DNA from 3 places in the Bradyrhizobium sp. USDA 326 genome. Region 1 is predicted to be linked to each of the others. Evidence: riboswitches for the same ligand, from Rfam matches in the RefSeq annotation. Region 1 holds a riboswitch; each other region holds the start of a gene.
The links. Region 1 has a riboswitch for cobalamin ahead of ABIG06_RS25700 (energy-coupling factor ABC transporter permease). Riboswitches for the same ligand answer to the same signal wherever they lie in the genome.
Positions count from the first base shown of each region.

Region 1 (9,847 bases):
TCCGTCGCACGCGGACAGGCCGTGAGCACGGCGCTGGGCGCTCGCGAGCTGGTTCATCATCTCCGGCGGCGCGAGGGACGGGCGAGGGCGCATGGCGGCCCATATCGCGTCCGGCGCGGCGTTGCCTCAATCGTTGTGCGGCGAGACCGAGCCGGCGCCCGTCATGGCCGCGGCACGGCCCGGGCACTATCCGCAAGGCGCGATCGTCGGCGTCGCGTTCGGGCAGATCTTGCACGCCACGCTCCATCAGTTCTCCAGCTGCGGACACGCGCTGCGCATGACGCCATGGCGGATGGTGCTCAGCGAGGGCAAGCGCGAGATGCCGAGTGGGGCGGGCCTCATCACCGAGCCGTACGATCCGGCGCTGCGCGTCATCGCCTGCAGCGGCGCGCCGCGCTGCCGGGAAGCCCATGCCGATACGCGCACGCTCGCAGCGGCGCTGGCGCCGCGCATTGCCGCCGATACGCGACTTCACGTCTCCGGCTGCGGCAAGGGCTGCGCCCATTCGGGCGCGGCTGCGGTCACGCTGATTGCGACGCATGCCGGTTTCGATCTCGTCCGCGACGGCTCGATCCGCGACGAGCCGGTCCTGCGCGGGCTGAACGGAGCCGACATCGTCAGCGATCCCTCCATCCTGATCGGAGGGAACTGATGCCGCACACCTACGAGACCGACGGCGCGGCGATCTACCGGCAATCCTTTGCGACCATTCGGGCCGAGGCGGAGCTTGCGCGCTTCACGCCCGATGAAGAGCCGGTGGTGGTGCGCATGATCCACGCCGTCGGCATGGTCGGCCTCGAGGCGCATATCCGCTTCACGCCAGGCATGGCAACCCTCGCGCGCGCGGCCCTGCAGAAGGGCGCGCCGATCCTGTGCGACGCGCGCATGGTCTCGGAAGGCATCACGCGCGCAAGACTTCCCGCGGCCAATGCCGTCATCTGCACGTTAGGAGACGAGTCCGTTCCCGCGCTCGCGCAATCCATGCGCAACACCCGCTCGGCCGCGGCGCTGGAGCTGTGGCGGCCGCATCTCGATGGCGCCATCGTCGCGATCGGCAACGCGCCGACCGCGCTGTTTCATCTGCTCAATATGCTGGAAGACCCGGACTGCCCGCGTCCGGCGGCGATCATCGGCTGTCCCGTCGGCTTCGTTGGTGCCGCCGAGTCCAAGGCCGCGCTGATGGCCGATCCGCCGGTACCGGCGCTGACGGTCGAGGGCCGCCTCGGCGGCTCCGCGATCACGGTTGCTGCCGTGAACGCGCTGGCGAGCCGGAGCGAATAGCCATGGGACGCATCATCTGCTGTGGTCTCGGCCCCGGCGATCCCGATCTGATGAGCGTGCGCGCCGACCGGATGGTGCGTGCCGCGCAGCACGTCGCCTATTTCCGCAAGAAGGGCAGGCCGGGTCAGGCGCGCTGCATCGTCGAGGGCATGCTGGCGGCCGACGTCACCGAATATCCGATGGAATATCCTGTCACGACGGAGATCGCGTTCGACAGCGCGGAATACGTCCAGCTGCTTGCGGGCTTCTACGATGAATGGGCGGAGCGTCTGGCGCGGCTTGCGCGCGCCGTCGACGTCGTCGTGCTCTGCGAGGGCGATCCGTATTTCTACGGATCGTTCATGCATCTGCACATGCGCCTGCAAGGCCGCGTCGAGATCGAGGTGATCGCCGGCATTCCCGGCATGGTCGGCTGCTGGAACGGCGTCGGGCAGCCCATCGCGCTCGGCGACGACGTGACGACGGTGCTGATGGGGACGCTCCCCGAGGCCGAGCTCGAGCGCCGCATGCGCGATTCCGATGCGCTGGTCGTCATGAAGACCGGCCGCAATCTGGCAAAGGTGCGCCGCGCGCTTCGCTCCGCCGGCCGGTTAGACGATGCCTGGCTGGTCGAGCGCGGCACGATGCCGGGGGAGCGCGTGGTGCGGCTCGCCGAGATCGATGCCGCCGATTGCCCCTATTTTGCGATCGTGCTGGTGCACGGCAAGGGCCGGCATCTGGACGCTGCCGAATGACGGGCACGCTGACCATCGCGGGCCTCGGGCCCGGGAGCGACGCGCTGGTGACGCCGGAAGTCTCCGCCGCGCTCGCAGCCGCGACCGACATTCTGGGCTATGCGCCCTATGTCGCACGCGTACCGCCGCGACCGGGGCTGACCCTGCATCCCTCCGACAATCGCGAAGAGCTGCAACGCGCGAGCGAAGCCTTGCGGCTTGCTGCGGAAGGCGGGGAGGTCGTTGTCGTCTCCTCCGGGGATCCCGGCGTGTTCGCGATGGCCTCGGCCGTGTTCGAGGCGCTCGAACAGGCGCCGCAATGGCAGGCGCTGCCGATCCGCGTGCTGCCCGGCGTCACCGCGATGCTGGCGGCGGCCGCGCGTGCCGGCGCGCCCCTCGGTCATGATTTCTGCGCGATCAATCTCTCCGACAATCTCAAGCCGTGGGCAGTGATCGAGAAACGCCTCCGCCTCGCGGCCGAAGCCGATTTTGCCATCGCGATGTACAATCCGCGCTCGGCGAGCCGGCCGGAAGGATTTGGCCGCGCACTTGCGGTGCTTCGAGAGGCTGGTTGCGGCGAGCGTCTGGTGATCTTCGCGCGCGCGATCAGCGCGGCTGACGAGAAGATCGAGACCGTGACGCTGAACGAAGCGACGCCCGAAATGGCCGACATGCGCACGCTGGTGATCGTCGGCAATTCGCAGACGCGCCGCGTCGGCCGCTGGGTCTATGCGCCGAGGCGGATAGAATGACCGAGCCACTGCATGATCTCGGCCACGCTCTCGACCCGCAGCCGCTCGGGCAGTCTTGGTCGCGAGATCATGATAACGGACAAGCCAAGCATGCGAGCCGCCTCGATCTTGGCGCGCGCGCCGTCGCCGCCGGAGTTGCGGGCGACGATCCACGCGATGTCGCGCGAGCGCAGCATGTCCAGCTCGCCGTCGAGGGTGAAGGGTCCACGCGACACGATCACGTCGGCCGCGAAGGGCAGGGGCGCCTCGGGGGGATCGACGAAGCGCAGCGTGTAGGCATGCTGCGGCCGGCTCGCGAACGGCGCGATGTGCTGGCGGCCGATGGCGAGGAACACGTTTGTCGGCGCGTCAGGCAGCGCGGCGACGGCCGCGTTGACGTCGACCACCTCGATCCAGCTGTCACCGGGCGCTTTTGTCCACGGCGAGCGTTCGAGCGCGATCATCGGCGTGCCGGTTTCCGCGCACGCCACGACCGCGTTGCGGCTCATCTCGGCCGCGAAGGGATGCGTCGCGTCGATCACATGGGTGATACTGTCACGGCGAATGTAATCGGCCAGCCCGCTCACGCCGCCAAAGCCGCCGATGCGGGTCGGCAGCGGCTGGTCGGCCGGCGCGCGGGTGCGGCCGCCATAGGAATAGACGGCGTCGATGCCGGCGCGCGCGACCTCCGCTGCGAGCAGGCTCGCATCGGCCGTTCCGCCCAGAATGAGGGCGCGCGTCATGTCTGATCCCTGGCTGACCATCATCGGTATCGGCGAAGATGGCCTTGCCGGGTTGTCCGAGGCAAGCCGAAAGGCGCTTGCCAGGGCCGAAACCGTCTTCGGCGGCGAGCGCCACCTTGCGCTTGCGGAGGTTGGCGGCCGCGGCCGCCCGTGGCCGGTGCCGTTCGACGCCAAGATCGTGCTGAGCTGCCGTGGCCGGCCGACGGCGGTGCTCGCCTCCGGCGATCCGTTCTGGCATGGCGCCGGCGCGGGCCTCGCCGAGAAGCTCGGTAGCGACGAGTGGATCGCGTATCCCACGCCGTCGGCATTCTCGCTTGGGGCAGCGCGGCTGGGCTGGCGCCTCGAATCCACCGTCTGCCTCGGGCTTCACGCCGCACCGTTCGAGCGTCTCGGTCCGCATCTGGCGCGAGGGGCGCGCATCATCTGCCTCGTGCGCGATGGGAAAGCGGCTGGCGATCTCGCAAGGTGGTTGAGCGAGCGCGGGTGGGGCGCCTCGGCCTTCTGGATGCTCGCCGCCCTCGGTGGCCCGCGCGAAAGCATCAGAGAATATCGCGCCGATAGTCTTGCCGGTGATCTCGCCGGAAACCTGGTCACGGTCGCCGTCGAGGCAAAGGGTGGACAGGGGATGCCCCGCAGTTCGGGATTATCGGACGATCTCTTCGTCCATGACGGCCAGATCACCAAGCGGCCGGTGCGTGCGCTCGCCCTCTCGGCGCTGGCGCCGCGGCCCGGCGAACGGCTGTGGGACGTCGGCGCCGGTTCGGGGTCGATCTCGGTGGAGTGGGTGCGGTGCGGCGGGACGGCCACGGCCATCGAGCTGCGCGAAGATCGCGCCGCGAACATTCGCAGCAATGCAGCCGCGTTCGGACTGGAGCATCGGATCAACGTCATCGCAGGCAAGGCGCCCGAAGCGCTTGCTGCGCTGGATCCGCCGGATGCCGTCTTCATCGGCGGCGGCCTTGATGGCATGATGTTCGATGCCATCTGGGCGCGTCTCTCGCCTGGGGTGCGGTTCGTTGCGCATTCAGTCACGCTGGAGACGGAAGCGCTGCTCGGCGAACTGCACCAGCGCCATGGTGGCGAGCTGATGCGGGTCGAATTGGCGCATGCCGCCCCGCTCGGCCGCTACCGATCCTGGGAAGTGACGCGGCCGGTGGTGCAATGGAGTGCGGTCCGATGAAGGTCGCCGGTCTGGGATTCAAGAGGGATGTGACGCTGGCCTCGTTGCGCGAGGCGCTCGCGACAGCCGGCGGCCCAGAAGGTCTTGCAGCATTTGCGACCGTCAGCGACAAGGCCGACGCGGAGGCGCTGAAGCAGCTCGCGCGCGAATGCGGTGTGCCGATCAGGGCCGTTCCCGTCAAAGCGCTGGCCGGCATTGACACGCCGACGCAGTCAAAACTCGTCGCGGAAAAATTCGGCACCGGATCGGTCGCCGAGGCTGCGGCGCTCGCGGCAGCGGGCCCTCGCGCGCGATTGATTGCAACGCGCGTGATCTCGCAGGATCGCACTGCGACTGCGGCGATCGCGGAAGGGGACGGCGCATGACGGTGCATTTTATCGGCGCCGGGCCCGGCGCGCCCGATTTGCTGACGTTGCGCGGCCGCGATCTGATCGCAGCCTCTCCGGTCTGCTTGTATGCCGGCTCGCTGGTGCCCGAAGGCGTGCTGGCGCATTGCCCGCCCGGTGCGCGGATCGTCAACACCGCGCCGCTGTCGCTCGACGAGATCATCGCGGAGATCGCCGCCGCGCATGCGGACGGCAAGGATGTCGCGCGGCTGCATTCCGGCGATCTCTCGATCTGGTCGGCGATGGGCGAGCAGCTCCGCCGCCTGCGTGCGCTCGGGATTCCCTATTCGGTGACGCCGGGCGTGCCGGCCTTCTCGGCTGCTGCCGCTGCGCTGGAAATGGAGCTCACGCTGCCCGGCCTTGCCCAGACGGTGGTGCTGACCCGCACGCCGGGCCGCGCCAGCGCGATGCCCGAGGGCGAGAAGCTCGCCGCATTCGCAGCGACCGGCGCGGTGCTCGCGATCCATCTGTCGATCCATCTGCTCGACAAGGTTGTGGCTGAACTCACGCCGCATTACGGCGCGGACTGTCCGGTCGCGATCGTCTGGCGTGCGAGCTGGCCGGACCAGCGCATCGTCCACGCGACGCTCGGCACTCTTGATGCCGCCGTGAGCAGCGAGATGGAGCGTACCGCCCTGATCCTGGTCGGCAGGACACTTGGCGCTGCGAATTTCGACGAGAGTCGCCTCTACGCCGCCGATTACGACCGCCGCTATCGGCCGCTCGGCGCCGAGCCGCGTTTTCCGGAGGCATCGTGATGGCCGCAGCGCTCGTCATCTCCGCGCCGGCCTCCGGTGTCGGCAAGACCACGCTGACGCTGGCGCTCGCCCGCGCCTGGCGCAATCGCGGATTGAACGTGCAGTGCTTCAAGAGCGGGCCCGACTACATCGATCCCGCGTTCCACGCCGCCGCCACCGGACGCGCCTCCGTCAACATCGATAGCTGGGCGATGGACCGCGCAAGTATCGCGCACCTCGTCAGCCGTGGTGCGGACGCCGATGTCGTGCTTGCCGAGGGCTCGATGGGCCTGTTCGACGGTGTCGCCGCGCGCGGCGTCTGCGGCACCGGCGCCACCGCCGACATCGCGGAGATGCTGGGCTGGCCGGTGGTTCTGGTGATCGATCCATCGGGACAAGCGCAGACGGCGGCTGCGATTGCCGCGGGCCTTCGCGACTACCGCCCCGGCGTGCGACTTGCCGGCGTCGTGCTCAACCGCGTCGCCAGCCCGCGCCACGAAGACCTGGTGCGGCGTGCGCTCAACGAGGCCGGCATCGCCGTGTTCGGCGCGCTGCCGCGTCATGCCGAGATCAGCCTGCCGAAGCGGCATCTTGGTCTCGTGCAGGCCGAGGAGCGGGATGAAATCGGCAAGCTGATCGACGAGGCCGCGCGCTTCGTCGCCGAGCATGTCGATCTCGATGCTTTGCTGGGATCGGCGGCTCGCTGGTCGCCGCTACCAGCCGCGAACGGTCTCAACGTGGCGCCACCCGGGCAACGCATCGCGCTCGCCCGCGATGCGGCCTTCTCCTTCGTCTATCCGCATATGGTGGAGGCCTGGCGCGCGGCGGGCGCCGAGATCTCGACATTCTCGCCGCTTGCCGATGAAGTGCCTGACGCGAGCGCCGACGTCTGCTGGCTTCCTGGCGGCTATCCCGAGTTGCACGCCGGCAGGATCGCGGCCAATGCGCGCTTTCGAGACGGCCTGCGCGCCTTCGCCGAGTCACGGCCGGTCCACGGCGAGTGCGGAGGCTATATGGTGCTGGGAGCTGCTTTGACTGATGCCGACGGCGCCAGCCATGAGATGACGGGGCTGCTTGGGCTGGAGACGAGCTTTGCAAAGCGCCGCATGCATCTGGGCTATCGTCTCGTCGAGCTCGCTGCACCGATGCCGGGACATCGTGTTGGCGCACGCCTGCGCGGTCACGAGTTCCACTATTCGACGATCGTCGCGCAACCGGATGCGCCGCTCGCGGTCGTGCACGATGCGACGGGCGCCGTCATGGCCGAGACCGGCTCGCGGCGCGGCCACGCCACCGGCACGTTCTTTCATCTGATCGCGGAGGACCGGTGAGAGGATTCGTGTCGTTCATTTCCGCCGGACCCGGCGATCCCGAATTGCTCACGGTGAGGGGCGCCGCACGGCTGCGCGAGGCCGACGTCGTGCTCTATGACGACCTCGCCTCCGGCGCGATCCTGGATCTGGCGCGGCCCGGCGCCAATCTCGTCGCGGTGGGAAAACGGGCAGGGCGGCCCTCGACCAAGCAGCACCACGTCAATCGTCTCCTGGTCGACTATGCCGCGACAGGCGCGCGCGTAGTGCGGCTCAAGTCCGGCGACGCCGGCATATTCGGCCGGCTCGAGGAGGAGCTGGAGACGCTGCGCGAAGCCGGCATCGGCTACGAAATCATACCCGGCGTCACATCCGCCTGCGTCGCCGCCGCCCAGGCCGGCATTCCCCTGACCCGTCGGCATACCTCCCGCCGCGTGCAGTTCATTACCGGGGCTGATGTCAGCGGCGAGCTGCCGTCCAACCTGAACTGGGCGGCGCTGGCGGATCCCGAGGCCACGACCGTGGTCTATATGGGCCGGCGCACCTTTCCGGCGCTTGCCGCAAAATTGATCGCACACGGCCTCGCCCCAAACACGCCCGCACTGTTTGCCGAATCCCTCGGCCGTCCCGACGAGCGGCTGGTCCGCACCACCATCGCCGAGCTCGCCGCGCAGCTAGGCCGGGGCGGCGCCGCGTCCACGGCCGCCGTGATCCTGTTCGGCGCGCTGGCAGGGGATTATCCGTCATGACGGTGGCGGTCGCCCTTCGCCTCTTGACGCCCGGCTCGCGAAAGGCGCACACAGGAGAGGCATGGTGCTCGACGCGGCGCAAAGCGCCGGGGCATAATCGGGAATGGGGGTGGGCGGACCAAGTTGCGGCGCCCCAAACCCCAGCCGCCCCCGCGACTGTAAGCGGTGAGGGGCTCCGAATCGCCACTGGGCCGCAAGGTTCGGGAAGGGCCGGAGAACCCCAGTGAACCGCGAGCCAGGAGACCGGCCCTGCACGTTTTGAGGCCAAGGCCGTCGGGTGTGACGGCAGGAAGGAATTGAGCCATGCATATCGAACCCGGAATCGTGACGGGCGCCAAGCTCGTGTTGAGTTACGCAACTGGCATCGCCGCAGGCGGCGTTGCGCTGAAGCTGGCGGTCGAAACCGTCCGCGCGCAGGGCGTCGGCTCGTTCGCCACGCGCACGCTCGCCACCACGGGCCTCGTCTTCACCTTCTTCCAGGTCCTGCCCCACTTCCCGGTCGGCGTCTCCGAAGTGCACTTCATCCTCGGCTCGACCTTGTTCCTGCTGTTTGGTGCGGCGCCAGCCGCCTTCGGCCTCGCATTTGGCCTGCTGCTCCAGGGTCTGTTGTTCGAGCCCGCTGACCTGCCGCAATACGGCATGAACGTCACCACGCTCCTGGTGCCGCTGTTCGCGATCCAGGCCATCGCCACGCGCATCATTTCGCGTAACACCGCCTATGTCGATCTGAAGTACGGTCAGGCGCTGGCGCTTTCGACGACTTATCAAGCGGGTGTTGTCGCCTGGGTGGCGTTCTGGGCGCTCTACGGCTCCGGCTTTGCCATGAGCAACCTCGCCAACATCGCGACCTTCGCGGCCTCCTACGCGCTGGTCATCGTGATCGAGCCGCTCGCCGACCTCGCGGTGCTGGCGCTGGCGAAGTCGCTGCGCGGCGTCACCGCGCCCGGCCTCGTCACGCCGCGCCTGCACAACGGCGCCTGAGAGACAAGCGAGAGGGCGGCCTTGATGGCCGCCCTTCGCGCTCGCGATGCTCACGCTCTCCCTGATAGGCATCGGTTGCGGCGATCCCGAGCAGCTTACGCGCGCCGCGATCGCTGCCATCAACGCGGCCGATCTCGTCCTGATCCCGCGCAAGGGGGCTGCCAAGTCCGATCTCGCCGATCTCCGGCGAGCGATCTGCGCGGACGTGCTCACCAGCGACATAGCCATCGCCGAATTCGATCTTCCCGTGCGCGACAGCGGTGAAGCTGATTACCGCAAGGGCGTAGACGATTGGCACGATGTGGTTGCCGCGACCTGGTCGCAGACGATCGCGAGGCATCTCGAAGGTGAGGGCAAGGTCGCGCTCCTGATCTGGGGCGATCCGTCGCTCTACGATTCCTCGCTGCGCATTGCGCGGCGATTGAATCCGTTGCCGAAAATCGAGGTCGTGCCCGGCATCACCTCGATCCAGGCGCTGTGTGCGGCGCATGCGCTGCCGCTCAACGACATCGGCGAGCCGTTCCTGGTTACGACAGGGCGGCGCTTGCGCGACGGCGGCTGGCCGCAAGGTGTCGATACCGTGGTGGTGATGCTCGACGGCGGCACAGCGTTCCAGTCGCTCGATCCAGAGCGTTTGCATATCTGGTGGGGCGCCTATCTCGGCATGCCCGATCAGATCATCATGTCCGGCGCGCTGGCCGAGGTCGGTCCGCACATCGTGATCGCGCGACAGGAAGCACGCGAGCGGCACGGCTGGATCATGGACAGCTATATTCTCAAGCGCAGGGCGTAAGCGAGGCAGCATGCTTCCCGAATGGGTTTACCAGAACTGCCCCGAGGTCTCCGCGGTTCATCGCGAGGCGGCCATCGCGCGGCAGGCGCAACTGACAAAGCCGACCGGCGCGCTCGGCCGGCTCGAGCAGCTCGCGGTCGAGCTTGCGGGCTTGCAGGCGACCGAGCAGCCCCGCGCTTCGCGGGTGCCGATCATCATCTTCGCCGGTGATCACGGCATCGTCGCGCAGGGCGTGTCAGCCTA
Region 1 covers NZ_JBMGQA010000001.1:5,469,448-5,479,294, forward strand. Annotated here, with positions in the region: gene ABIG06_RS25650 (hypothetical protein) at 92-652, shown strand; gene ABIG06_RS25655 (precorrin-8X methylmutase) at 652-1,281, shown strand; gene ABIG06_RS25660 (precorrin-2 C(20)-methyltransferase) at 1,284-2,015, shown strand; gene cobJ (precorrin-3B C(17)-methyltransferase) at 2,012-2,746, shown strand; gene ABIG06_RS25670 (cobalt-precorrin-6A reductase) at 2,722-3,468, opposite strand; gene cbiE (precorrin-6y C5,15-methyltransferase (decarboxylating) subunit CbiE) at 3,467-4,648, shown strand; gene ABIG06_RS25680 (cobalamin biosynthesis protein) at 4,645-5,013, shown strand; gene cobM (precorrin-4 C(11)-methyltransferase) at 5,010-5,792, shown strand; gene ABIG06_RS25690 (cobyrinate a,c-diamide synthase) at 5,792-7,102, shown strand; gene cobA (uroporphyrinogen-III C-methyltransferase) at 7,099-7,830, shown strand; cobalamin riboswitch at 7,876-8,096, shown strand; gene ABIG06_RS25700 (energy-coupling factor ABC transporter permease) at 8,134-8,811, shown strand; gene cobF (precorrin-6A synthase (deacetylating)) at 8,858-9,604, shown strand; gene cobT (nicotinate-nucleotide--dimethylbenzimidazole phosphoribosyltransferase) at 9,615-9,847, shown strand, end outside.

Region 2 (9,847 bases), 1.4 Mb from region 1:
AGGTGATGAATCACTATTTCACCATGATGTCCGGCCCCATCAGGAGCAATCGCGGCGTCATCGACAAGTATATCGGTGACGCCATCATGTCCTATTGGGGACCGCCTTTCGTCGAAGAGGACGAGCAGGCCCTGCTCGCCGGGCTTGCCGCCGTCGAAATGGCCGACCAGGTGCCCGCACTGCAGAAGCAGCTGCCCGATCTGCTCGGTATTCGCGCTATGCCCGCGCCGTGCGATCTGCGGATCGGCATCGCCACCGGCGAGGTCCTGACCGGCAGCATCGGCTCCGAGCTGATGATGAGCTTTACCGTGATGGGCGACGCCGTGAACCTCGCCTCGCGCCTGGAGGCCGTCAACAAGGTCTACGGCACCCGCATCCTGGTCTCGCAGGCGACTGCGGACGCGATTGGATCTCGCCTCGAATTGCGCGAGATCGACCGGCTTGCGGTCGCGGGCCAAAGCGCGCCGCAGACGATCTTCGAAGTGATGGCGAGACCGGGCGCACTCTCCGATGCGCAAGTCAGTTTGCGCACGCACTATGTCGAAGGTCTCGCCGCCTATCGCGCCGGGCGTTTCGACGACGCCCATGCCGCCTTCAACGCGGCGCTCGAGGCGGTCCCCGGCGACGGTCCCTCGCGCGCGATGCTCGGCCGCATCGCGCAGTTCGCGGCCAATCCGCCGGATGCCAATTGGGATGGTGCCTGGCGGCTCGAGCAGAAATAGGCTGCCGCGGAATAATTGATGCTACCCCATAACGATGTTCGCCGTGACGTATTTCCCGGATTTAGGTTAGCTGTCCTTGTGGCGTTTGACGGGGACACGCCGATGACAGAACTTCAGGACAGGTTGGAACGGTTCGAGACGCTCAGCGCCGAATGCGAGCTGATCGCCAAGCTCGCCACCGACGGCACCAAGCGCGAGTTCTATCTGAGGCTCGGGGAACAGTATCGCCAGCTGGCGGTGGATATTCGGCAGGCGATCGCGACCACGGCTGCGGCCTGAGGCCGGCTGAAATCCGTTCTTAACATTTAGCACGCATTCTCGCAGCACGCGCATCGCTGATTGGCGGTGGCTCGTGGTGGGAAGGTCGGGGTTCGTTGCAATGCAGCGCACCTCGCGAGTGTCGTCGTGCTGTGCCTGACAGGGCAAGTCCCATGCGCCTCGTTGCGGTGATCATATTCGCGCTCATGACGGCGGCCTGCGACCAGGAGCGGGATATCACCGGCTCGACGACGTCGAGCTGTCCGATGCGAAACTACAGCTACAATCCACGCGACATGAGCCAGTGCGTCAACGCCTGCAGATCGTGCGATCGCGGCACAACGGTCACGTGCACGACCTCCTGCACCCTCAAGGGGGCTCGCTGAGCGGATTGCCTTCTGCGTCGCAGGGATCGTAACCGCGCCATCCCAAGCCTCCATCGTTCCCGCCGTCTCGACTTGAGCTCGAGGGCGACACCGTCGCCGAGGTCGGCGGCCTTGCCAAGGTATCGCTATGCCAATCTCAATTGGATGAAGGCCGGCGTCGTCGTCGAGGTCGAGATCGACAAGGTCGGCTGCTTGCGCAATGCCATTGCCGACGAAACCCCCGAGGTCTTGTAGGAACATGAGCAGCTCGCAGGCTTTCAGCGGAGTTTGCGCTGACGGTGCCGAGGCACCGGAACGATTCACATAGGATAGTCATTGGAAGCAGTGGGAAGGACGCGGAGTCCGATGGAATGGGTATGCTCGATCCCGGCCGGTTCCTGGTGTCGTGCTCGCATTGCGATGCCTGGCCGATGGCCGCCAACGTGAAACGTTCAAACTGGTCGGCATCCCCGCATGAGGTCCGTTTCGTCTGCACGCGCTGCCGGCGCGAAGAGACCGCGATCGTCTCGGCCTCCGGCGAGCTGACCCCGATCAAGCGCCTCGACGTTCCGCCGCGCGATGTCGCTGTCGCCTGGGCTCAGGCCCAGCGCCCGCGGGGACGAACATAGGCGCGGGGCATTGCCCGATCCGTCTGGGAGCCGGCCGATCGCGCTTGCGGCCGAGATGCCAGCAGTCGATTGACTCCCGGCCTGGGCGCCCCCTAGATTGGCCGGTGACGGTTCTCCTTACGGAGATCAAAAGGGAACGTGGTGCGAGATGCCCCGGCGCGGGGATCTTCTCAATGCCATGGCTGCCCCCGCAACTGTAAGCGGTGAATCTCTCGTCCTGTGCCACTGGGAATCTCGGTCCTGGGAAGGCGACGTAGAGGTAACGACCCGCGAGCCAGGAGACCTGCCGTCAGCCGTGGTCACACGCGAAGATGTCGGTCGGGGAGTACAGACATCAGCTTCACCGGAGCAATCGATCGCTCCGCCGTAAAGCCTCGTTCGCTGTGACGTGCCACTGACGTCATGCCGAGGTTATGATTTTGTCCCGTTTTGTCACTGCCTGCCGGCGCTGCTGCGCCGGCATCGTTGCGGCCGCTTTCTTCTATTCGCTCGATCCCTCCATCGCCCACGCACAGCAGGCCGGTGCCGAGCAGCTGCCGCCACTCGAAGTGACCCAGCCTGACGATCAGAGCCGTACGCGGGCCAGGGCGGCCGGCGACGGCGATGCGGGGAGGCGCCGGGCGAGGCCAAATGGTGCGCCGAGCGGGACCGGCTCGTCCGGCTCGGGCAGTGGAGCCGCCGCCGGCAATGACGGCATCGTCGGCGCGGCCACGACCGTCATCACGGCTGCGGACATCGCCCATGCGCCGTCGCAAATCCTGGCCGAGATCATCGCGACGCAAGTTCCGGGCGCCCAGATCACGACGTTCTACGGCGGCCAGATCGGTGCCAAGACCAGTGTCGATCTGCGCGGCTTCGGTGCCCTCGCCACGGCCAATACGCTGGTGCTGGTCAACGGACGGCGGCTGAACGACATCGACATGGCGCAGGTGGACCTCTCCACGATCCCGCTCAATGCCATCGAGCGTATCGAGGTCACGCGCGGCAATTCCGGTGCGGTGCTGTATGGTGACAATGCGGTTGGCGGCGTCATCAACATCGTCACCAAGAACGGCGTCGACGGCCCGCCCGCGACAGCGCGCATCGAGGCCGGTTTCGGCTCGTTCAACACTGGGCTCGGCAACGTCTCGACCGCGCTCAATTCCGGTCCGTGGTCGACCTCGTTCCACGGCAATGCCGTCAGGACCGACGGCTACCGCGACAACAATCGCTATTCCCAGGAGAACGGCGTCGGCAATCTGAACTACACGATGCCTGGCCTGACCGCCTTCCTGACCGTCGCCGGTGACAATCAGGAGCTGCGACTGCCGGGCGGCCGCACCGTGGATCCGTCGATCGGTCTCGACGAGCTCGCGAGCAACCGGCGAGGGGCCAGCACGCCTTTCAACTACGCCAATCAGCAGGGTTTTAGCGCGACCGCGGGCTTCACGAAAACCCTGGTCAACGGCGTCGATCTCATCGTCGACGGCGGCCTGCGCGACAAGAAGCAGCAGAGTGCGTTCTTCTCGAGCCCGACGCCGGTTCCGGCTTTCTTCACGTCGACCTATGTCGACGCCGATCTGACGACGTGGTCGATCACGCCGCGGCTCAGCGTGAAGAGCCTGCTCTTCGGAATGCCGTCGCAGTTGCTGACTGGCGTCGACTATTACGATGCGAGCTTTCAGCAGAACCGCGGCGCCGGCCAGGGTCTCGCCCCCTGGCACAACTACGTCCTCAGGCAGCAGACGGTTGCCGGCTATGTCCAGCACACCCTGGCCGTGACGGCCGCGACCGACATCTCCTACGGCGCCCGGGTGCAGAACATCGGCCTTTCGGCACGTGACGATTTTGATGCGGCGGCTCCGTTCAACGCCGACATCGGCGCGCTCCCGCTCGGGAGCGACGAGACGCAATATGCGCTGCACCTCGGTGCCGAGCATCGCCTCAGTGAAACCGTCGCGCTGTTCGGCCGGGCTGCGCGCGCCTTCCGCACGCCTGATGTCGACGAGCGGGTGTCGTCAGGCCCTTCATTCGACCCGTTCTTCAATCCGCTCCCGCAAACGTTCCGGCTCAAGACCCAGACCTCGCAGGACATCGAAGGCGGGCTGCGCATCAGAGGAGGCGGACTGCAGATGCAGAGCAGTCTCTACCTGATGGACCTCGCCAACGAGATCCATTTCAATCCGATCCTGTTCTACAACACCAACTTGGATCCGACCCGCCGTTACGGCTCGGAGACCAGTGTCTCCTATCGCATCAACGACGCCTTGCTGGTGCGTTCCGGCATGGCCTATACACGGGCCGTCTTCCGCGAAGGCGCCTGGGCGGGCAACGACGTGCCGCTGGTGTCGCGCTACACCGCGAGTGCGGGCCTCACCTGGAACATCTGGCAGAACTATCTGGTGCTGGACGCCACCGCGCGGTTCTGGAGCGAGCGCCGCATGGACAACGACCAAGCCGGAACCCAGAAGCCGATTCCCGCCAACGGCACCATCGACCTCAAGCTCAGCGGCCAATTTGAGCGCTACTTTTGGTCGCTCGGCGTCAACAATGTGCTGAACGCGCTCTACTACGACTACGCCATCGCAAGCACCTTCACGGACGGTCGCTTCAGCGCCTATCCGCTACCCGGTCGCACCTTTCTGCTCAGGGCCGGCGCCGCGTTTTGATTTCGATGGGGCTGTCACAGGCGCCCAAATGGACTAAAACTCGAAGAGAAGGAGATCACTTATGGCTCTCAATATCCTGTCGTCCGACGGCGACGGTTTCCGCCTCCATCCGGTGGCGCCGCGTCTCGCGCCGATGTTCGGCTTCGCGCTGCTGACGGTATCGTGCGCGCTCGCGAGTTTTGCGTTTGCCTGCGCGACGCCCTTCGCGGCTTTCGCCGTCGTCGCGGCTGCGATGCTGCCGCTGCGTCCGGCGCTGCTCGTCGTCACCGGCGCCTGGCTCGTGAACCAGACAATCGGCTTCAGCGCGCTGCACTATCCTATCGATGGCAGCAGCATCGCCTGGGGTTTTGTGATCGGCGCGGCGGCGCTCCTGGCGACTGTGGTGGCATCGGGCGTGCTCCGCATGCTGCCGCAGGGACGCGCGCCGCTGATGCTCGCGATTGCGCTGTTTGCCGCCTATGCGGCTTATGAGCTCGCGCTGCTCGCCGCGACGCCGTTCCTGGGCGGAGAGGGCGCCTTCACCGCCGCCATCGTGACGCGCATTGGGCTGACCAGCGCTGCCTGGCTCGCCGGCCTCGTCGCCGTCTGCGAGGTCGTGCGCTTGTTCGGTCCGTTCGGGCGCGAGGGAGCGATGTCGGCCTGACGGAGCCTGGCGCAATCCGGCAGCGGGATATCGCCCGACAGGCAAAACACCTGGTCGTTTCAAAGCTGTCGGTGTCAATCCGCTGCCTCGAAAATATTCCGCTTTACCGAAATTCGGATTTGTCGTAAGAGCACGGCATAAGCCGTCCGACCATCGCGCAGGGAAGGCCGAGTGATCGGCACCACCTGTATGCTGCTGTGCGGTTTTCTGCGTGCACCTTTTGCGCAGCGGACCGCGGGTGCCTGTCGGCACCCGGCCTTCCCTGTGCCCTCTTGGCTCAAGAGGGTGAGCGACGAAGCAAAACTCGGGCGAAATCAGCCGCGAGGATGCGAAGGCGTGTCTGGTCAGTGCGACCTTGAAACGACGTCGGCTCACCTTGCTCCGTCACTCCGACTCACGTTCGTACGCGAGATCGCGGAGCTGAAGTGGATGCAATCCTTGTGCAGAGAAATCTGAGATTGTGGATTGCCGTCTTCGCGAGGTATCGCGGTAGGCCCGCTCGTGACTTCTGAGCCACGATTGTGCCATCGGTGCAACAGTCGGCCCGGATTTAGCCCTCACCACCGGCGGTTGGCATCGTCGCCGCTTTTTGGCCACACCCGAACATGAATAAAATCACTCTAATGTTTTAAGGCAGTTGGCGGTCTTCGAAGGCGACGAGAAAATCCCAAGGTCGATTCAAATCTTGGCTCTGATTTTTCGGGTCTGAAAGGGTTGGCCGGGGAAACTGGTTGCGATGGTCGCGAAGATTGACAAGCAGAAGCTGCCGAGCCGTCACGTGACGGAAGGCCCTGCGCGTGCGCCCCATCGGTCCTACTTCTACGCCATGGGGCTGACCACCGATCAGATCCACCAGCCCTTCGTCGGCGTCGCCTCCTGCTGGAACGAGGCTGCTCCCTGCAACATCGCGCTGATGCGCCAGGCCCAGGCGGTGAAGAAGGGCGTGGCGTCGGCCGGCGGTACGCCGCGCGAATTCTGCACCATCACGGTGACCGACGGCATCGCCATGGGCCATGACGGCATGCGCTCGTCGTTGCCGTCGCGCGAATGCATCGCCGACTCGGTCGAGCTGACCGTGCGCGGTCATGCCTATGACGCGCTGGTCGGCCTTGCCGGCTGCGACAAGTCGCTGCCGGGCATGATGATGGCGATGGTCCGCCTCAACGTACCCTCGATCTTCATTTATGGGGGCTCGATCCTGCCCGGCAATTTCCGCGGGCAGCAGGTCACCGTGCAGGACATGTTCGAGGCGGTCGGCAAGCACTCGGTCGGCGCCATGTCGGACGAGGACCTCGACGAGATCGAGCGTGTGGCTTGCCCCTCGGCGGGCGCCTGCGGCGCGCAGTTCACCGCCAACACCATGGCGACCGTCTCCGAGGCCATCGGCCTCGCGCTGCCATACTCCGCCGGTGCGCCGGCCCCCTACGAAATCCGCGATGCCTTCTGCATGACCGCGGGCGAGAAGGTGATGGACCTGATCGCCCAAAACATCCGGCCGCGCGACATCGTCACGCTCAAGGCGCTGGAGAATGCGGCTGCCGTGGTCGCGGCCTCCGGCGGCTCGACCAATGCTGCGCTGCACCTACCGGCGATCGCGCACGAGGCCGGCATCAAGTTCGACCTGTTCGACGTCGCCGAAATCTTCAAAAAGACACCTTATGTCGCGGATTTGAAGCCAGGCGGCCGTTATGTCGCCAAAGACATGTTTGAAGTAGGTGGCATACCGCTTCTGATGAAGACGCTGCTCGACAACGGCTTCCTGCACGGTGATTGCCTTACCGTCACGGGCCGCACGATCGCCGAAAACCTCAAGAGCGTGAAGTGGAATCCGCACCAGGACGTGGTGCACCCGGCAGACAAGCCCATCACCGTGACAGGCGGTGTGGTCGGTCTGAAGGGCAATTTGGCGCCAGAAGGTGCGATCGTGAAAGTCGCGGGAATGTCCAACCTCAGGTTTACCGGTCCGGCCAGGTGCTTCGACCGTGAGGAGGATGCTTTCGAGGCGGTCCAGAACCGCACCTACCGCGAAGGCGAAGTCATCGTGATCCGCTACGAGGGGCCGAAGGGCGGTCCCGGCATGCGGGAAATGCTCCAGACCACAGCGGCGCTGACCGGCCAGGGCATGGGCGGCAAGATCGCGCTCATCACCGACGGCCGCTTCTCCGGCGCCACCCGCGGCTTCTGCATCGGCCATGTCGGGCCGGAGGCGGCGGTCGGCGGCCCGATTGGGCTGCTCGAGGACGGTGACGTCATCGAGATCGACGCGGTCGCCGGTACCCTTAACGTAAAATTGAGCGATGCCGAGCTCGCCCAGCGCAAGACCAAATGGAGCGCTCGCGCGACTAACCATACGTCGGGTGCGCTCTGGAAATATGCTCAGCAGGTCGGACCAGCGGTCGGTGGGGCGGTAACCCATCCGGGCGGCGCGCACGAGAAACAGTGCTATGCGGACATCTAGGCGTGCCATAGTTGCGTTTGTGTTAGGGGCGGCTGCGCTGGCCGCGCCGGCGCTCGCCTTCGACGGTGCGCCGGTTAATCCCAAGGACGCGACCATCCCTGTCGTGACCACCTTGCCGGGCGCCGCGGGTGCAGTGCGCACCAAGGTTCCGCCGGCCGTCGCGAGCCAGGAAACCTCGCTCAGCGCGCTGCAATATGCCGCCGAGGGTGGCCACCCCATCGCGCAATGGAAGCTCGGCCGCATGTACGCCAACGGCGATGGCGTCGCCCAGGACGATTTGCGTGCCTTCGAATATTTCAGCCGGATCGCCAACGCGCATGCCGAGGACAGCCCGTCGGCGCCGCAGGCGCAGATCGTGGCCAACGCCTTCGTCGCGCTCGGCCGCTATTACCTCAGCGGCATCCCTAACTCGAAGATCAAGTCGGACCCGGAGCGGGCGCGGGAGATGTTCTCCTATGCGGCTTCCTATTTCGGCAATGCAGACGCGCAATATGATCTTGCGCGGTTGTACCTGAAGACGCCGGACGCCTCGCGCGAGGATTTCCGCTATGGCGCGCGCTGGCTCGGCCTCGCCGCGCAGAAGGGCCAGCACCAGGCGCAGGCGCTGCTCGGCCAGATGCTGTTCAACGGCGACCGCCTGCCGCGGCAGGCCGCGCGCGGCCTGATGTGGCTGACCCTGGCGCGCGACAGCGCCGGCGCCGAAGAGACCTGGATCAAGGAAAGCTACAACCGCGCCTTCGCCAAGGCCTCCGACGACGACCGCGCCATGTGCCTGCAAATGCTGGAGCAGTGGGTGCAGGGCCGCCGGGAATAATCGCGACACGCCGTCGTTCCAGGACGATGCGAAGCATTGAACCCCCGGAATCTCGAGATTCCCCGGTGCGCAATTGCGCACTTGAGGTTCGGCTCTTCGAGCCCTCCCGGAATGACGTCGCTGATGGCTATGCCGCGTCGAAATCCAGATCCGCCCACACCGGCACGTGGTCGGACGGCTTCTCCCAGCTACGCACATAGCTGTCGATGCCGACATTGGCGAGGCGGTCGCTGGCTTCTGGCGATAGCAGCAGGTGGTCGATCCGCAGGCCCTGATTCTTCTGCCAGGCCCCGGCCTGGTAGTCCCAGAAGGTGTAAAGCCCCGGCTCGTCGGTGACGGCGCGCAGGGCGTCGGTCAGGCCGAGGCCGAGCAGGGACTGAAAGCTCTCGCGCGTCTCCGTCTTGAACAGGGCGTCCTCGGTCCAGGCGGCCGGATTGTGCACGTCGCGGGCATGCGGGATGACGTTGAAGTCGCCCGCGAGGATCAGCGGCTCCTCGGCCTTGAGGCGCTCCTTCGAATATTCAAGAAGCCGGGACATCCATTTGAGCTTGTAGGGATATTTGTCGCTCCCGACCGGGTTGCCATTGGGCAGGTAAAGGCAGGCGATGCGCAGCACTCCGCGCTTGAGCGTCACCACGCCTTCCACGAAGCGGGCATGCGTGTCCTCGTCGTCGCCGGCGAGCCCCGACTTGGTCTCGTCGAACCGTAGCTTCGAGAGCAGGGCGACGCCGTTGAACGTCTTCTGCCCATGGGTGACGACGTTGTAGCCCAGCGCCTCGATCTCCAGCCGCGGAAAGGCCTCGTCGACGCATTTGATCTCCTGGAGGCAGACGATGTCGGGCTGGCACTCCTTCAGCCAGGTCAGCAGGAGATCGATCCGCTGCCGGACCGAGTTCACGTTCCAGGTGGCTACTCTGATGGACATAGGGAGGGCTCCGGGCGGGGGCCATGGTTAGAACAAACTGCAAACGCGCCCGTCAAGGATGCCGCAGGATCTCCCACAAAATTAACCCGGCCTAAGCAGGCGGTGGGCCATTGATCGTCAAAAGGTGCCGCGGATGGGTTGGCCGGACAAAGTCGATGAAGCGAACTGAACCGCGTGACGGCCTGATCGGCGCATTCCTGTATTGGCTCGGCGGCTTCGAGATCGAGGACGGCCTGACGGCCGATCTCAGCGAGCGCGAGATCCGCCGCATTCGCGCCAAGCAGATCGATGCCGTGAGGCGGCTGATCCCGGTGACGATGGCGGTGACGATGCTGAACGTCGCCGTCGTGCTGATCCTGTTCTGGGGCAGGGGCTGGAACGACTT
Region 2 covers NZ_JBMGQA010000001.1:6,861,354-6,871,200, reverse strand. Annotated here, with positions in the region: gene ABIG06_RS32405 (adenylate/guanylate cyclase domain-containing protein) at 1-722, shown strand, start outside; gene ABIG06_RS32400 (hypothetical protein) at 825-1,001, shown strand; gene ABIG06_RS32395 (hypothetical protein) at 1,478-1,600, shown strand; gene ABIG06_RS32390 (hypothetical protein) at 1,717-1,974, shown strand; cobalamin riboswitch at 2,066-2,279, shown strand; gene ABIG06_RS32385 (TonB-dependent receptor) at 2,394-4,622, shown strand; gene ABIG06_RS32380 (hypothetical protein) at 4,684-5,265, shown strand; gene ilvD (dihydroxy-acid dehydratase) at 6,002-7,723, shown strand; gene ABIG06_RS32370 (tetratricopeptide repeat protein) at 7,710-8,537, shown strand; gene xth (exodeoxyribonuclease III) at 8,665-9,462, opposite strand; gene ABIG06_RS32360 (hybrid sensor histidine kinase/response regulator) at 9,618-9,847, shown strand, end outside.
Region 2: linked by a shared signal. The riboswitch ahead of ABIG06_RS32385 (TonB-dependent receptor) and the one ahead of ABIG06_RS25700 (energy-coupling factor ABC transporter permease) in region 1 are both predicted to bind cobalamin.

Region 3 (9,847 bases), 1.7 Mb from region 1:
AGGGCTCGTATGTTTGGACAACGAATGGGTAGTCCGGGATATGGAGCGGGGTCAAAGGGGGAGAGCCAAGCGGTGTCTTTGTTCACATTGAAACAAGGGGCCATGTCCTCAGCGGCAGACCACATCATCACGCAAGTGCGGTAATCCGTTGGCGTGGCGTGTGGCTTGCCCGTGCGTGCCCCACTTTATGGGAAGCCCGGTTGTATTGCACTTCCGAGCAGGGCGCGGCCAGCGCTCTGGAGCGTTCCCTCGTTTAAAGCTGCGTGCTGGGCAACCACGAAGCTGTCGCACATGGCCCGTGCTAGATTGCTGGTGCTATAGAGCGCCTCAGTTCCAGCAAGACCGCTCGCAATCCTGCACACCTCAGCCCCCTGCCGCGCTGCGTTCGTCGCGGCGAGCCGCATTAGCGTCGTGGTGCCAAGATTTACCTCACCCTTGAGCGCTTCCTTCCACAGCTCCTCCGTGGCTTCGTAAAAGAAGGAACGAGCGGAACGTAGCATGGCTTCGGCTTTGGCGATTTCAAGCTGGACATAGCCGCGCTCAGCCCTCACGGGCGCTCCAGTGATCGAGGCACGGGTTTCGGCCATGGCGATCACGTCGTCTATTGCGGAGCGCGCAATCCCGATGCCGACAATCGCATGCGCCTGCGCGGCGAAGGCGACGGCAGGATAACGATAGATCGGCCCATCAAGTGTCGGCGGACCGCCGCGGATCAAGGTCCATTCCTCTGGCACAATGACGTCGCTGACGACGACATCGTGGCTTCCGGTGCCTTGCAGTCCGATGACGTCCCAATTGGGCCGAATTGTCACCTTCTCGGCCGGCATCACCGCTACACGCGGGAGGTCACCGCTCGGATCGTCTTCCAACGTGATACCAACTCCTATCAAATCCGCCTCTGGTGAGCCGCTAGCGAATGGCCACACGCCGTTCACGATAAATCCGTCGGCGCATCGCTTAGCGGGTTGGAGCGGGAAAAGCGCACCCGCCAACACCACGTCAGGTCCATTGGCGTACACTTTGCGAAGCGTGTCGTCCGGAAGAGCAGCGAGGTAGCGAGCTCCATCCCCGAAGCTGGCGACCCAACCGGCGGAGCCGTCGGTTTCGGAAATGCGCTCGACCAGCCGACAAAAATCGGCGGGCGTTCGCTCCTCACCGCCGAATCGCTTGGCAGCCATAGCCCGATAGACGCCGACTCGTCTGAAGCCGTCGATGATTTCTTTCGGAATCTTCTGCGTGCGGCTAAACTCGTCGCGACGCGCACGGATCTCGACGAGTAGTGGCGACAGATTAGCCCAGGTCGCAGCCGCGGCGTGGGTTCCGGAACTTATCTTTTCTGGTGGAGCGTTCATAGATCATCCTCCGTGTCTTGAGCCGATCATCCCCGCATGTCATTCGGATGGACTGCGCGCATGGCGAGGCCAGGTGATTTGGCACCCGCAGGACGGCATTCTCGAAGCTGTCGCAGTTGACATCGAATGCACGAGATTGAATAGGGTAGCTTCCCAAGTTAAGCGGCCTGAGGCCTGACGGAGATATAGCTGTTCTCGCTGGCATTCAGGCTGGCCGGCAAAGCAGCCGATACGCTGCGGCGGCATCGATCCGCCTTTACCGCACTGGGTCTCTGGCGGCTGATCGGGGACTGCGGTGCATGTCTTCTCCACATGAACGTGTGGTCACACTTGGGACAGGCAGGCTCGAACCAAGTTTGGAATTCTTGAGTTGTGCTTGGGAGAGCGCCCAAGCCTGCGGCCTGTTGCCCGTCTTCCCAGCAATTGACGTGCCATCAAGCATGGTTGCCGGGCTTGTCTGAATCGCGCGGAGATCACTCCCCCGTGCCATGCCAGCACAATGCGCGTGTCTCCGTGTTTGCTTTCATGCACAAGATGTCATTAACTCAACAAGCCGCATAGAAAACCACAGAGGCGGACTCGACCGCCACGGACCGGGCTCAACGTTCCTGCTTAAGTTTAAGGGCCGCTCCGGTCTCCTGACGCGACCAACAGCCCAAATTGCTGCTCGTGCGACTGCTGGTGAGCGCTTGCTTCGAAGCGGACCTCCGGACCCCAGGTGTTCAAGAAACGCACGGCGGCTCCAGACGCTGTGATTGAGCGATCAACTCTGGCTCGAGGTGACTGCAAGAGTGCCCCGCTCATGCCAGCGACGAAGCGTTACGAACACGTTTTCGGAGGCTTTCCGGGCTGCCAGCAACAGAGGAGCCTGTTCCACGTTCTGTCGGGCCGGACGCGAGAAGTTCGTGCACATTCCTGAGTGGCCGACCCTCTTACGGCCGCTAGCGTCTTTTTCTTCGGCGATCTACCAATGCTTCCGATCTTGGCCGAGCTTACCAAATTTGCGCGACAACTATGGGCGCACCACGCGCGTTACGACAGACCAGGCGCCACACGATCTGAAGCTAGTGCTCTGTTCCCACTAAGCGACTCCGTGCAAGAGCCTGATTTCGGAAGCGGTTGCCAGCTGATTTCAGGCCTGTAGAGGCGGTGCGCGCGGTTGAAACATGGCTGACGCACCGACGTCACCTGTGCAGGTAGAACTAGAAACATTCTCTAAGTCTCGCCGCGGCTTAGAACCGACCAGCCTCCGTGTACAGGGGACGCCACTTTGTGAGCTTCGAGTTTCTTCTCGTGTGGAGCTCGTCATCGAGGACGCGAACGAGACGATCTAACGAATGATTGATGCGACGCTGGCTTTCCGACGGTCGCGGTCTCCCAAATGGCTGGTGCAGGAAGGCCGTCCGGTACTGATGCGGGTAGCATGTCGCCTTCAGCCCTAGGCCGAAGAGTCATGCTGATTGTTCTGTTGATCCTCGGCCCTGGCTGAGCTCGGTTACAAAAGCAGGACCGCGGATGCCTTGCCCGCTCAGAGCTGAGAAGCTCTCGGGATCGTCGCGTGCTCTGGAGTGCAGAGCTTGCAATTCTTCGCATTGCGATCTGCTGCCTGAACCACCTCCATTGGGTTGGCGGCTCAACCAGGAGGAATGAATGCTGCCGGACGCGCTATGTGGGTTTCTGGATGCTGGCCACGCGTTGCCAACATGAGTGCGTATAACAAGAGAAGAATTAAGAGGCCGCGCATATCTAAGGAGTCCTGAAGCGAGGACAATTGTGGAGCGGATAGTATCCGGTGTGTTTGTTGTAGACGATGGACCAACAAAACTGCGCGGAACAGATGCGCTGTATTAGGCGGCAGACGATTTGCCGGAGTGTGAAAGTGCTGGCATCAGCTGACAATCTCGACCTTGCCGGTGCCGATCCGATACACGCCCCCGACGACCTTCAGGCGGTTCTGCTCGACTGCGGCGTTCAGAATCGGGCCCGTCGATTTAAATTTGTTGACGTTGTCAATCACATTTTGTCGGGTTGCTTGGGCGAACGCGTCGCCGGCTTGGTCGCCAGTTGCTTTCACTGCAGGAGAAAGTGCAGCGACCAGGGATGAAATGTGCCCCGGCGGCCGCTTATCTTCATGGAGCGACTTGATCGTGGCGTCTATCGCACCGCAATGATCGTGGCCAAGTACGAGGATCAGCGGCGTGTTGAGTATGGCAACCGCGTATTCCATACTGGCGAGCGTATCATCGTTAGCGAAGTTGCCGGCGACGCGGCAGACAAACAGATCACCTAGTCCGCTGTCGAAGACAAGTTCGGGGACCACACGGGAGTCGGCGCAGCTCAGAACCGCCGCATATGGATTTTGTCCCTCAACCAAGACCAGCCGCTCGCGCCTGAAATCGTCGATTCGTGGTGCGCCCTGGACATAACGATCGTTCCCGTTCAGCAGCCGATTCAGGGCAGCATCTGGCGAGAGTACGTTGTTTGGCTTGGGCGGGCCTTTTGCTTCCTTCGCGTCGACAATCTTATTGCCGAACCGCAGGAAAACTGTCGAAGCAGCAAACAGCAACAGTGACCGCCGCGAACGCACGTGCTTGGCTAAATGGTATATGTCTTGAGAATGGGCTGCTTGCATGTGTCGCCTCATGGCACGGCCTTACGCCACCCGGTGGCTTCGGCTTCCGCTTCGCTGCAAAGCCAGCGTTGGCCGCGCTTCTTCGTCATGTCGATTTGTTCGTAACCGGGTTGCCCTGGCAGGTAATAAATGCGCTCGCCTCTGCGCTCGACTGTGCCTTTTATCGGGCACTCGGGGGACGGCGGTTCCAATAGCAAGACGGATCCAAGCAGGACTTCCTGAGCGTCGACCGGAACCGACGTCGCGCCCACGATAATCGTGCTCCTATTGCGGCGACGCCAGTCCCAGGGCGCGATGAACGCGCCGGACCACAGCCCCGCATGGGCTGTGCTGGCCACCAACTCATAAACAACGTATGTATGGTGAGATGCAAAAGCCGATAGTGCCAAGCCCGAGCGTACCATCCAGGCGTTTATATCCTCGCCTTCGATGAAGCAGCTGCCGAGGGCTCGCCGATACTCATCGACTCTTCCGGTATGACAATCCCACGTTCGTCCATTCGAATGCTTGATGAGCTCGTCGCGAACAGCTACGCCGCAGGCCCATTTTTGGCCCTGTGCGTCGAGGCAAATCTGATCGGTCTCAGGAGCTTCGATGCCTGAGAGCCGAACGGTGGTTTTCTCGATCTGGATCGTATTTCCGTCGAGGATGCGCGGAGCACCGCTGAGTGTCGCGGCGGAAACCGGAGATGTGATGAGAGCGATCAATGCGAACATAATTCCGCGGTGCTTCATCCCGACAATAACCTTTCGCTCCTGGTCCATGTTCACGCGCACGATACGGTGCCGATACATTCGATTGCTCGACCGCAGATGTCCATTCCGCCGGCTTCGATGTGTGCCTTATGAGAGCTTCGCGTGAGTTCGAACCTACGACCTGACGCTGCGTAAGGATCAAGAGATTTCTTCCCGTGTGCGTGCGGCGGTATCCTTCGAGCATCGGCGGCTCTCTCACCGCGAGCGTGCTGTACCCTCTGGACGTAAGGAGGAGATTCTCATCGCGTGGCGCCGAACTCGGGATGCTGGACAAGCCCGAGCCTTGGAACGCTGTGCTCCCTCCTTGCAAAAATTGAGCGGCTATGAGGCGTCGGTGCTTGCGGCGGAGTCAGGCGTTGAGGAGCAACCTTGCCATTGTTGGTGACGACTTCCATCGGCAAACCGGACAGTTCCGACGAGGGCGAGGAAATGCGCCCCAAAGTCTTGTCACGAAAAAGATGCTCAAAAAGGATCTGCTCTGGCTCGCTCTGACCGGTTTAGACAAAGACGTGATGGAGTTCAGCCTCAACGCTCGCCGCGTAAATGAAGGTTTCTTGTTCGAGCAAACCGCGCAAATCCGTTCCTTGTTACGCCAGACGAGATGATCGTTGATACCAATCGCATTATGGCATTTGGCTCCTCCGCGCGGCACCATAGTCGTTAGTGCTACTGCCCAGACGTGTGTACAAGAATTGAACTGTTTATGGCTCAGGCGCTACGGGCCGCCGCTCTTCGGTAGTGACGGTTCCCCGCGATCTCAAGTGACTTACCCAGGAGCGCTGGCATCAGTGCCCGTTTTCTCCAGGAATTGAAAAGGCTGCGATATTGAGCCGCGGGCTTTGCCGTGGATGCACCAGGCGTGGGCAAGCTGCCCACGTGTTCGGACAATCGCGAGTGCCATGCAATTCGTGTGAGGTTTAAGTCCACAATACGTGTTTGCCCATCGCGTACTTCGGGTGAATAGCTCTGGTGCGGTTTAGCCGACTCAAGCTACATCATTCTAAAGCACATCACTACATAATGGGAATGACATGGTCGCAGTCGTTCGGGAAGTACCGGTCTCATCTTACGCGCTTGAAGTAGATGGCCAACTCAGAGCCGAATTCGCAACCAAAGACGGTGCCACCGCAGGTGGAGCAGAATTAAAAAGGCGGTTTCCCATGCTTAAAATCCGGGTCTATGACGTGCAGACGAATGAGTGCGAGGAAATCTACGGCTGAGTCAGTGCGGTAATCGACGTTCTTGCGTACTGCTCCGGAGCTTCCCGCCCTGCGCACTCGGAAATTGGCAGGCGCTCAGCGGGTATGCCCGGGGTTGCTACCCTGTAACTTCCTGTTTCGTCTCAGCATCGGTCCCTAGTGCCGGCTCAAAGTCGCTAAGCTCACGCTCCTGCGTATGCCGCGCAATTACACGATGCGCGGCGCGCACCCCGAATCGGCTTGGCCGGAGGCATCTCCAAGGGCTCTAGTGAAGAATGCATGAGAGCTGGTTCCCCCGCAGTTGGTGTACTCTAACAGGGTGGAGTGCAGGCGGGCAAACCACATCTCGCAAACTAGTACGCGCCACTGAGCTCGACACCTGGCGGAAAAACGCAATCGTGCTGCTCGACCTTCCGTACGACGGGCCGAACTGCTGCGAGAAAGGCAGGCGGACTGTTGCGGAGCCGTTAAACAACGCAACTGCAGAGCGCGTGTCTCTTGCAGTTAGTACGAGGCGTTCGACCGTGCGGCAGCTGCGGTGCGGTGTTGCTCTGCGCGACCGTCTGCTAAGGCCTTCGCTCTCCTGAGTCTTGCTCTTCCTTTGGCTCGGTTCGTTGGAACCAGGAGCCCGGAGGAAATTTCGCGATGCGCTTGGCAAAAGAGGATTGTGGCTCCCAATCTTGGCCTTCGCTCTTCTCAAAAGTGATGACCCCGTTGTGTGTAAAATAACGTGGTCCTTGGATATCGCAATTCACCAAGAGCAGAATGCGCCATAGATCGCCTTTCTCGTTCGGCTTGTCATTCTGCTTGGGTAAGTAGTCTACCCCAACAGGTTCAATGATAGTGCATCGGCCCTGCCGCAGAAGATCGCCGAGCCGGCCTTGCGGCGTAGTCACAAAGTTGAAGTTACTTGGATCATGCAGAAAGCTAAGGTTTGCGTCCCTTTCACCATCTGCGACTTCTTTGGCGATCAACGAGAGCGCTAGGGCACGCCAGCCCAATTCCATCGGCTTCGCATAGGTTGACGCAAGCTCAGTCGTACCGTCGAGCGCGACTTTCCAGGTGATCGCGTACTGTTCGTCTGATTTGTTGTCTCGGTGCCTGGTCCACGAAACGAAAACATGGTCGCTTTCGCCGAGTTCAGCGACCCCCCACATCTGAGGGACGAACTGTGCCACCTTCGAGACATTCGAGATGATTTGTTCTATCGTCTCACCATCTTGCGCTCGCCAAGTTGACTTAAGTCTTTCGACAAGGGGGTTGTCGCTGGCGCGAATAGTGTTGCTCATGGCAGCCGGCCAGCCTAGGCAGATTAAAAGTCCGCCCAGGCGAAGCCATAGCGCGGGTCTTCCCGACATTCTCTTCATAATCCTCCGCCTATCGCGTTTCATCCATACATCTTTCAAAGCGGTAACCTTGAACCTGCTATGAGCGAGCGCAAGAAGTTTACGGAGACGCGACGGGGCACCCGCGGCTGTCCCACGCGGGCAGGCGCTCCCCTCTATGTCACGCGCCCCTAACTTCCCTAGCCAGCGACAGCGTCAATTGGCTGAGCTGGACATCCCCAAGCAGAAGAGACTGGGCATGTCGAGGGGCTTGCATTCTTCGTGCCAGGCAGCAGGCAGAGATTTGCATGGGTTTTATGTCCCTCTTGTCCACTTTCCGACCTGCGCACGGTTCGATGTTTCCATTCAGTGTATCGGCCGTAGCTCGATGCCAAGTGCCTGATGAGAATCGGGAGTGCGTTTGCCGTCATTGAACCGTGTGGTTCGCTATAGTTGCCCGTCGGCGTTCGGCCTACATGATGGCTGGCGATACGAAGCCGACTTAATCGACGAACTTTGAAGTCTGGCTGGCACGAAAATCAACCTGCTCGCCGCGTATGTGGCTAGATTGCGCCGCCTGCCTTGACGTGTTCAATGGGGATCCTCTAGTCGAGAAAATAGCTGGCCAGCGGATGTGCTGGGCGAACCGCTGGAAGTCGGAAGCCGCATCGAATGCATTCTGCTCGAAACGGCGGTAATCGCCGCCGCGCGGGCTGGTTTTGTCCCTTTCATTGATGGGGCGGGCGGCGTCGCCTCAAGGCAGCTCCGAGTCTCACTCCCACATCTGAGACAAGGACATCTCTGATTGCGACAGCTCTGTTTAGAGAATCATAGAGATGCACGGTCATTCGCCTACTAGATGTCTCAGATTAGCGTGCCACAAAATCTGAGAGGTTGACGGAAGAGTCCTCCTGCCGATAATCGAACTCGTCGAGGTTCTCCGAATCCCGCTTGATCCGGAGCTAAGAGGGAAGCCGGTCCAAATGCCGGCGCTGCCCCCGCAACTGTGAGCTGCGAGCTACTGTCCAACGATGTCACTGAAGCCCGCACGGCTTCGGGAAGGCCGGACAGCAGCGACGACCAGCGAGCCAGGAGACCTGCCCCGACGATAGATTGGTCCACGGGCGGGGTGTCTCGGTGGTGCGCCAAGCAGCCGTCGCGCGCGCGACTTCCTCTGCCTGCGTCCGCCATGGCCTCTGTCCCCAACAGGGGTTTACACTATGTCTCTTCTCTCTCTTCCGGTTGCTACGCTCGGTACGCCACGCATCGGTCCAAGGCGTGAGCTCAAATTCGCTCTTGAAAGCTACTGGGCGGGAAAGATCAGCGAACAGCAATTGCTCGAGGACGCATCCGGTCTGCGCGCAGCGAACTGGGCCCGTCAGAAGTCTCTCGGCGTTACGATCATTCCGTCGAATGACTTCTCGCTGTATGATCAGGTGCTCGATACAAGTGTCATGGTTGGTGCTATCCCGGAGATCTACGCCTCGAAACGAGAATACGTTTCCCTCAAGACGTACTTCGCCATGGCTCGCGGATCACAATGCGACGACCAGGATGCGAGTTGCGGTCTGGGGCCGCGGAGGTCTGGCGCACCCGCGCAGGAAATGACTAAGTGGTTTGACACCAACTACCATTACATGGTTCCCGAGTTTTACAAGGGACAAGCGTTCAGACTTTGCTCTCGCAAACCCATTGAAGAGTATGAGGAAGCAAAGGCTCTTGGCTTTCAGACCCGCCCTGTCCTGATCGGGCCGATCACATTCCTAAAGCTCGGCAAGAGTGCCGATAGCGCGTTCCAGCCCCTCTCCCTACTCGATGATCTAATACCGGTCTATATCGAGGTTCTGCATGAATTGGCCGAACGAGGGGCAAGTTGGGTTCAATTTGACGAGCCCTGCCTGGCCCTTGATCTGGATGAGGCGGCGCGAAAATCATTGCTACATGCCTATAACCGGTTCGCAAAGGAGGGACCGGCTATCAAAATCATGGTTGCCAGCTATTTCGGCGAGCTAGGCCACAATCTGGATACCGCATTGAGCCTCCCGGTTTCCGGTCTGCACCTCGATCTGGTCCGAGCGCCAGAGTTGTTGGATCAGGTCATCGCTGTCGGCCGAAGTGACCTCGTCATGTCGCTCGGGGTCATCGACGGCCGGAATGTATGGCGGTCGAACTTGTCGTCGCTCCGTCAGCGGATGGAGCCCGCGATTGCGAAGCTCGGCAAGCACCGTGTACAGCTCGCCCCATCCTGCTCGCTGCTTCATGTGCCAGTGGACGTTGAACTCGAGACCGGGCTCACGTCCGACGTCAAGAGCTGGCTTGCTTTCTCGGTTCAGAAGATGCGTGAGCTTGCGATCCTGGCGCGAGCACTCGCTGGCGACCAGAATGTCGAGCTCGCTCTCGCCGATTCGGAATGCGCTGCGACTGCCCGGCGGACTTCGCCCAAGATCCATGATACCAATGTCGCTGTGAGGATGAGGGCGATCGACCAGACAATGCGCCGGCGCGCCAGCCCATTTGTCCGTCGTTCCGAGATCCAAAGGGAACGCTTTGGACTACCAACGTTTCCCACCACGACAATCGGATC
Region 3 covers NZ_JBMGQA010000001.1:3,798,230-3,808,076, forward strand. Annotated here, with positions in the region: gene ABIG06_RS17840 (flavin-dependent monooxygenase) at 186-1,352, opposite strand; gene ABIG06_RS17845 (carbonic anhydrase) at 3,241-3,984, opposite strand; gene ABIG06_RS17850 (thermonuclease family protein) at 3,993-4,778, opposite strand; gene ABIG06_RS17855 (hypothetical protein) at 5,096-5,344, shown strand; gene ABIG06_RS17860 (nodulate formation efficiency C protein) at 6,505-7,227, opposite strand; cobalamin riboswitch at 8,180-8,382, shown strand; gene metE (5-methyltetrahydropteroyltriglutamate--homocysteine S-methyltransferase) at 8,484-9,847, shown strand, end outside.
Region 3: linked by a shared signal. The riboswitch ahead of metE (5-methyltetrahydropteroyltriglutamate--homocysteine S-methyltransferase) and the one ahead of ABIG06_RS25700 (energy-coupling factor ABC transporter permease) in region 1 are both predicted to bind cobalamin.